DNA from 3 places in the Paenarthrobacter sp. A20 genome. Region 2 is predicted to be linked to each of the others. Evidence: predicted binding sites of a transcription regulator. Region 2 holds the regulator's gene; each other region holds the start of a gene.
The links. The regulator LexA, encoded in region 2, represses DNA repair genes until DNA is damaged. The targets are predictions, from matches to a motif close to TCGAACANNTGTTCGA.
Positions count from the first base shown of each region.

Region 1 (2,262 bases), 250 kb from region 2:
GAAGGACCTGTTGTCCCACGGAGATTCCCAGGTCATCATGTCCACTCACTCACCTCTTCTGGCGGCCCTTCCGGGCGCCCGGATCCTGGAAGTCGGGCCTTGGGGCCTGCGGGCACGCGACTGGGAAGATCTTGATCTTGTTGCTAACTGGCGGTCATTCCTGGACGCACCTCAGAGGTATCTTCGGCACATCTGACGCCACCTCACGTGGCCAACGCGCCGGGAAAGTGACCGGAGAGGTTCGCGAATGGGCGGGGCTTGCCCGATGATGAGGTCTGGTCCGGTGATGGGTCCCGTCCGGTGATGGGTCCCGTCCGGTGAGCGGCGTAGCCTTGGCGGCATGGGGAAACTATTGAGAGCAGCACCACGCCTTACATTGACCTGCGGAGCCCTGATGCTGTTGGGAACGGGGTGCGCATCGCTCGGACAGCCGGCCGGCGGCTTGCCGTCTGCCAGCCTGCCGTCCGCCGGGAGCCCAACCCCGGAAATCCGACCGGAAGTTGTGCTGTGCCAAGGCAACGAGGTTTCGCGTCAGGCGCTGGACAATCCACGACCGGCCAGCGAGCTCGGCCCGGAGGCCGCCCCGGCTCTCGCCGGCCGTGGGGTCACGGCTTTTGACCCGGTCACCTGGCTGATTGCGCAGGAGAGCAGCGATCGTGTGATGCTCATGAACAAACTCGCAGCTCCCCAGGATCACGGCCACGGCGATGTCCGCGACTACATGTATATCGTCATTTCCACCCACTCCATGGCATCGGAACCAGGTAAACCGGTATGGGCGGTCGTCGAGTCATCGACCTGCACGCCCACGCTGGACCTTGGCGAGCTGAGAGCCGGCGCAGTCACTCTTGATCCCTCGTTGCCGCCGGCCCCTGAGTCCGATCGCGTGGCTCTCCTCGTCACGGAGTTCGACTGCAACTCCGGGAAGAACGCCGAAGGCCGGATTGACGTCGTCAAGCTCGTCGAAACAGAGTCCACGGTCGAGGTCGTCCTGGGGGTGCAGCCCGCCGGGGCGCAGTGGGCCACCTGTCAGGGAAACCCGGCGACGCCCTTCGCTGTCGATCTCGAACGGCCGCTCGGGAACCGTACCATCCTGGACGCCGCCGTCCTGCCCGCGCGCGAGATCACAGCACCAGCCCGGCCGGGAACCGGCGGATAGCTCTATCTGCCTTCCCCGCCCCGGCGGGGACCAGCAGCCATGCCATCTCCGGCCCGCGATTTCACGGTTCCGCGGGTAGGTTTCGGGTGGAGATCGAACAATGTCCGCCAACCGCTGTACACTCAAGTATCGAACATATATTCGAATAAAGGTGTGTTGTGGGCGTGATCGTCGGCCCCCGCGTGATAGATGCGGGCTTTTCCCTGATGTCGGTACTGCTGGCTCCAATCCCGGTGGCGGCAGGGTATCCATCGCCTGCCCAGGACTACTTTGACGGCAGGATCGATCTCAATGAGCACCTGATCAAGGATGTCACCAGCACTTTCGTGGTGAGAGTGACGGGGCAATCCATGGAGGGTGCCGGGATCAGCGATGGGGACGAGTTGATCGTTAACCGGGCGCTGGAGCCCAAGGACGGGTCCGTCGTCGTGGCTGTCCTTGACGGTGAGTTGACCATCAAGAGGCTCCGCGTCACGCCCTCAGGGGTGATCCTCCAGGCGGACAATCCCAAGTACCCGGACATTCGCGTGCCGGCAATGTCTGAGCTGACCATCTGGGGCGTGGCAACCACGTGCCTGCATCACATCTAGCTGTCGCCGCCCCCGCTGATCCCCGAGTTGATCCGTTCTATCTTTGAGTGCACATACGCGACATATGCACTTGAAGGATGGGTCTACTCTTCGATGGTGTCAGTCCGGGCCGGAACTGCTCGAGAGCGCAGCCGTGACACTTCGGATGCTGGCCGAACCGACCCGCCTCAACCTTCTTTGGCAACTCGCCAAACTCCGGCTCATCCAGGAGACCATCAACCACGCCGACCACCAAGTCAGGGGCGAACCCGCCCACGACTAACCCAAGCGGTGTGATCAGCGGCAGGTTGATATCGAACTGGAGCTGATGTTGTGGGCGGAGTTCGGTCGCTGCTGCAACGCGGTTTCTTGTCGCCGGTCGGCGGTACAGTTGATGCATTCGAAGATATATTCGAATGCATGGGGTGTCCTGCGTGATGATTGCGGGCATGCGTGCTAGTGGCGAACGCAAGGAGAATGATGTCCAAGCCAGCTCTCATGCATCAAATGCAAGAGATTGCCCATGTGGATATC
Region 1 is NZ_JALJWH010000001.1:2,524,366-2,526,627, forward strand. It holds gene J3D46_RS11875 (ATP-binding cassette domain-containing protein) at 1-196, shown strand, start outside; gene J3D46_RS11880 (hypothetical protein) at 395-1,159, shown strand; gene J3D46_RS11885 (LexA family transcriptional regulator) at 1,318-1,749, shown strand; gene J3D46_RS24965 (hypothetical protein) at 1,883-2,011, shown strand; gene J3D46_RS11890 (Y-family DNA polymerase) at 2,209-2,262, shown strand, end outside.
Region 1: the regulator LexA is predicted to act here: its motif matches at 1,289-1,304, upstream of J3D46_RS11885 (LexA family transcriptional regulator).

Region 2 (2,262 bases):
GCTGTATGTTGCGAAGCACTTGCCCAAGCCGGGGCGTGGGACCTCGCCCGAGGCTCTCGATGAGCTCGAAGACCTCATCCGGGCATCCGGCGGGGGAGCGCTTTGTCTCTTCTCTTCGCGGCGAGCTGCCGAAGAAGCCGCCGACGCCATGCGGCTGCGCCTTGACATGGACATTCTCTGCCAGGGCGAATCCACCATGGCTGCCCTTGTGAAGCAATTCGCAGATGAGCCGGACACTTGCCTGTTTGGCACCATGTCACTCTGGCAGGGCGTCGACGTGCCGGGTGGTTCGTGCCGTCTGGTGGTGATTGACCGCATTCCCTTCCCGCGCCCCGACGATCCCCTGATGACTGCCCGCTCCCGGGCAGTCGCCCAGTCGGGCGGGAATGGCTTCATGGCCGTGTCAGCAACGCATGCCGCCATCCGCTTGGCACAAGGCGCTGGGCGCCTTATCCGTTCAACGGGAGACAAGGGAGTCGTGGCCGTGCTTGACTCACGGCTGTCGACGGAACGCTACGGCGGTTTTCTGAGGGCTGCGCTTCCGCCGTTCTGGGCGACGACGGACAGGGCGGTTGTGCGCGGCGTGCTGGAACGCCTGGGCTCCGCCAAGGCCTCCTAGGTCCAACAATGCCTCGTGGGGCCAACAAAGCCTCCTGGGTGCGGCAAAAGCCGCCCAGGAGGCTTGGGGTACCTACCTAGTGGGCACCTACAGGGAACGCAGAACAGAGACAACCTTGCCCATGATGGTGGCTTGGTCGCCAAGGATTGGCTCGTATTGGGTGTTCTGGGGCAGCAACCACGTGTGGCCATCGCGCTGACGGAACGTCTTGACGGTAGCCTCGTCATCCAGCAGTGCGGCCACGATGTCGCCGTTGATGGCGTCGTTCTGGCGGCGCACAACAACCCAGTCACCGTCGCAGATGGCGGCATCAATCATTGAGTCGCCTGCCACCTTCAGCATGAACAGTTCGCCGTGGCCCACAAGTTGCCTGGGAAGGGGCAAGACGTCTTCCACTGCCTGGTCAGCCAGGATGGGGCCGCCTGCAGCGATCCGGCCCACCAGGGGAACCATGGCAGTATCGCTGGCGCTGGCCAGCTCCGTGACGGCAAGGCCACCCGCGCTGCGCAGCGTCGCAGGGGCTTCGACGCCGGGAATTGGTCCGCCATCCAACGTCAACGGCATCAGGACTTCCATGGCACGGGGACGCTTGGGGTCCCTGCGCAGATAGCCGAGCTTCTCGAGCTGGGAAAGCTGATGCGTGACACTCGACAAACTTGCCAGGCCGACGGTGTCACCGATCTCACGCATGCTTGGCGGATACCCATTGTCATTCACCGAGCGTTGGATGGTCTCCAGAATTTTTTTCTGCCGGACAGTCAGGCTCTTGGGACTCTTTTGAGGCTGTTGGCTCCGCAGGGGTGCCCCGCCGCCTGTGGCTTTCGCTGCCATGTTCGCCAGTGCCTTTCCATTCGCCCCGGAACGATCCAGGGGTGTCGGGTCTGCAAAAAATGTCAGACCCTCCTGTTCCACTGAAACAGTGCTGTTTCTTCACTCAAACGTAGGGCAGGCACAGGCGTTTATCAAACATTTGTTCTAGCGAGTCTCGACACCGTTCGTTGATAAGTGCTAAAAATGTCATAGCAAGGTTCGAATATGTGTTCTATAAACCCGAACCGGATGACGGATGTTCGAACAGAGTGTTCGAACATCCGGGATCGGGGGAGGGGAACACAAAGAATTGGCAGCCATGTACCGGAATCCGGCGCAAGGCAATAGCTCAGAAGGGCTCAGCTCATGTCCGCAATCACTACGTTCGCTGATTTCCGCACTACCCAGGCGCCGACGCGCCTGCGTCTTACCCGCCGGGGTCGGATGGTCTTCTTTGGCATCCCCGCAATGCTGCTGGTGGCTGCGCTGCTGAGCCTGGCCGGTTTCATTACGTCCCCTGCCAAGGCCTCGGACTCGCAGGCGCAGCTCCAGCCGCCGGTCGCGGTGACCGTGACGGTCCAGCCCGGGCAGTCGCTGTGGGGTATCGCCGGCGCAGCTGCTCCGGAGCGCGATCCCAGGGATGTCATCTCCGAGATCATTCAGCTCAACGACCTCCATGGTGGCCGGATCCAGCCCGGGCAGCGTTTGTTCGTCCCGGCAAGCTAGCGCGTTCCACCGTGGCTGGATCCGGTGGCGCGGCGTCACAGTTACTCGGCAGTCCCGGTAGCCCCTTAAACTGTCTTGGTGAGTGACCAGCTTGAGCGACTAGACCG
Region 2 is NZ_JALJWH010000001.1:2,773,013-2,775,274, forward strand. It holds gene J3D46_RS12925 (ATP-dependent DNA helicase) at 1-619, shown strand, start outside; gene lexA (transcriptional repressor LexA) at 707-1,450, opposite strand; gene J3D46_RS12935 (LysM peptidoglycan-binding domain-containing protein) at 1,796-2,155, shown strand; gene J3D46_RS12940 (histidinol-phosphate transaminase) at 2,234-2,262, shown strand, end outside.

Region 3 (2,262 bases), 2.0 Mb from region 2:
CTCGATGCCGTCGAAACCCGCAATCGCGCAGGCCTGCATCTTCTCCTTCAGCGTGCCGGACAGGCAGACCGTGGCGATTCCGGTGCGCATCAGTGGCCCGCCTTCGTCAGCTCGGGGGCCAGCGCGGCCGCGGCGTCTTCCACGGCGATCAGTTCCAGGAAGTGCGACCGCATCCGTTCGCGGTTGGCTTCCCGCCCGGTGATGAGCTGGAAGGCATCCGCCGCCTGGCCGACTGCCATGCGACCGCCGTCCAGGACATCGCAGCCCTTGGCGCGTGCTTCGCGGACCAGTTGCGTTTCGATGGGGCGGTAGACGATGTCGGCCACCCAGTGGCGCGGTTCCAGCAGTTCGATGTCCAAGGGAAGACCCGGGTGGGCCGCCATGCCGATGGGAGTGCAGTGCACCAGGCCGTCGGCGAGGGGCATGACCTGGCTCAGCTCGCTGGTGCTCCGCGGCGTGACAGTGGCTTCCGGAAAGAGCCCGCCGAGTTCGGAGGCACGTTCTGCGGCGCGGGCGGGATCCATGTCCACGAGGTCCAGCGTGCCGACGCCGGCCTTGAGGAGCGCATAGGCAACGGCGGAGCCGGCACCGCCTGCACCGAGCTGGACCACGCGGTCCAGCTTCGCGTCCGGCAGTCCGGTGGCGAGCGCAGCGCCGAAGCCGGAGAAGTCCGTGTTGTGGCCGATCAGCCGACCGTCCTGGATGAGGACCGTATTGACGGCACCCAGGCGACGGGCGTCGTCGGAAATTTCATCAAGGTGCCCAAGCAACAGCTGCTTGCACGGGTGGGTGATGTTCAGGCCGTTGAAGCCCATGCGCTGTGCTGCGGTCAGGAGATCACCGACGGCGGTGGCCGGCAACGCGAGTTCCAACAGGTCGATGGGGCGGTACAGCAAGCGAAGGCCCTGCACATCGGCTTCACGTTCGTGCATGGGCGGCGTGAGCGAGGGCATGACGCCTTCGCCTATGAGGCCCACCAGAACGGACTCGGCTCGGTTGCTCATCCTAAAGCTCCTTTGACTTCAGCACCGCGGGCTTCTTGCGCTTTTCTGGGGCGCCGCCTGACCGGGTGTTATTTAGACTACTACAAGTGTTCATCTTCCGCACGCATGTTCTTATCGCGAACATTTGCTGGGAGCGCACCCAATCAAGTCGCAGCTCAAGGCGTTATGAGGCCCTAAAACGGCTTTAACTGCGACTCAGTTGGGTCAGCGCTGGGGCAGGCGGGCCGCGAGTTCCGCCGCAGCCTCCTGCAGAGTGGGAACGTGGGCGATGAGTTCCTCCAGGGTCAGGCGGAAGACGGGCACAGCGACGGCCACGGAGGCGAAGGCGTGGCCCTGGGAGTTCAGAACCGGCACAGCAACAGCACGCATGCCAATCTCGTTCTCCTCATCCATCACCGCGTAGCCCTGCCGGCGTACCTGCTCGATCTCCGCCCGGAACGCGTCGCGGTCAGTGATGGAATGTTCCGTGAGTGGATCCAGGGGCAGCTCCTCCAGGAGGCGCTTCCGCTCGATCTCTTCTTCGAACGCCACAATGGCCTTGCCTACCGACGTCGTATGCAGTGCACCCAGATGGCCGGGATCGCTGGTGACGCGGAAGGTCTTGGGGCCATCCACCTTATTGACCGTCAGATGATGGTTGCCGTCGCGGACGGACAGGATGGTGGCCTCATGCGTGCGCTCGGTAACGCGCTGCAGGACCGGCAAGGCAGTGGCGGCGAAACCGTGATGATTGGAAACCCTCTGACCGAGCTGGAACACGCGCAATCCCAGGTGGTAGCGGCGGCCATCAGGCTCGTAATCCACAAAGCCGTCGCGCGTCAGCGAGCCCAGCAGGCGATAGGTGGTGCTGAACGGCAGGCTGGCGCTCCTGGCCAGGTCAGCCGCGCTTGCACCCCGCGGTTCATTGCCCAGAAGTACCAAAAGGCTTAGGGCTTTGCCGACCATGTCGGTCTTTGTGTCCTCTTTCACACTCATAGCTCGATGCTCTCACATAGTGAGAGCTATTTCTAGATGGTGGTGACATCTCTTGACAAGTGACCCCACTCACAGCCAGTATTGCTGTATTGCACAAGTAGCTCTCACCATGTGGTTACTTTCGGGATGATCCGGCCGCACCTCGTTCTGGTCTTCCCTTTGAAGCTAGATCCGCGACATCGTCGTCACAGAAGGAACCACCCATGAGCCAAACAATGCCGTCAGCGACGCCAGGCACTGAAACAACCACCGGAACACCCAAGAAAGCCGCGCTTGCCAGCTT
Region 3 is NZ_JALJWH010000001.1:737,834-740,095, forward strand. It holds gene J3D46_RS03545 (bifunctional sugar phosphate isomerase/epimerase/4-hydroxyphenylpyruvate dioxygenase family protein) at 1-90, opposite strand, end outside; gene J3D46_RS03550 (shikimate dehydrogenase) at 90-1,004, opposite strand; gene J3D46_RS03555 (IclR family transcriptional regulator) at 1,209-1,979, opposite strand; gene J3D46_RS03560 (MFS transporter) at 2,183-2,262, shown strand, end outside.
Region 3: the regulator LexA is predicted to act here: its motif matches at 1,102-1,117, upstream of J3D46_RS03550 (shikimate dehydrogenase).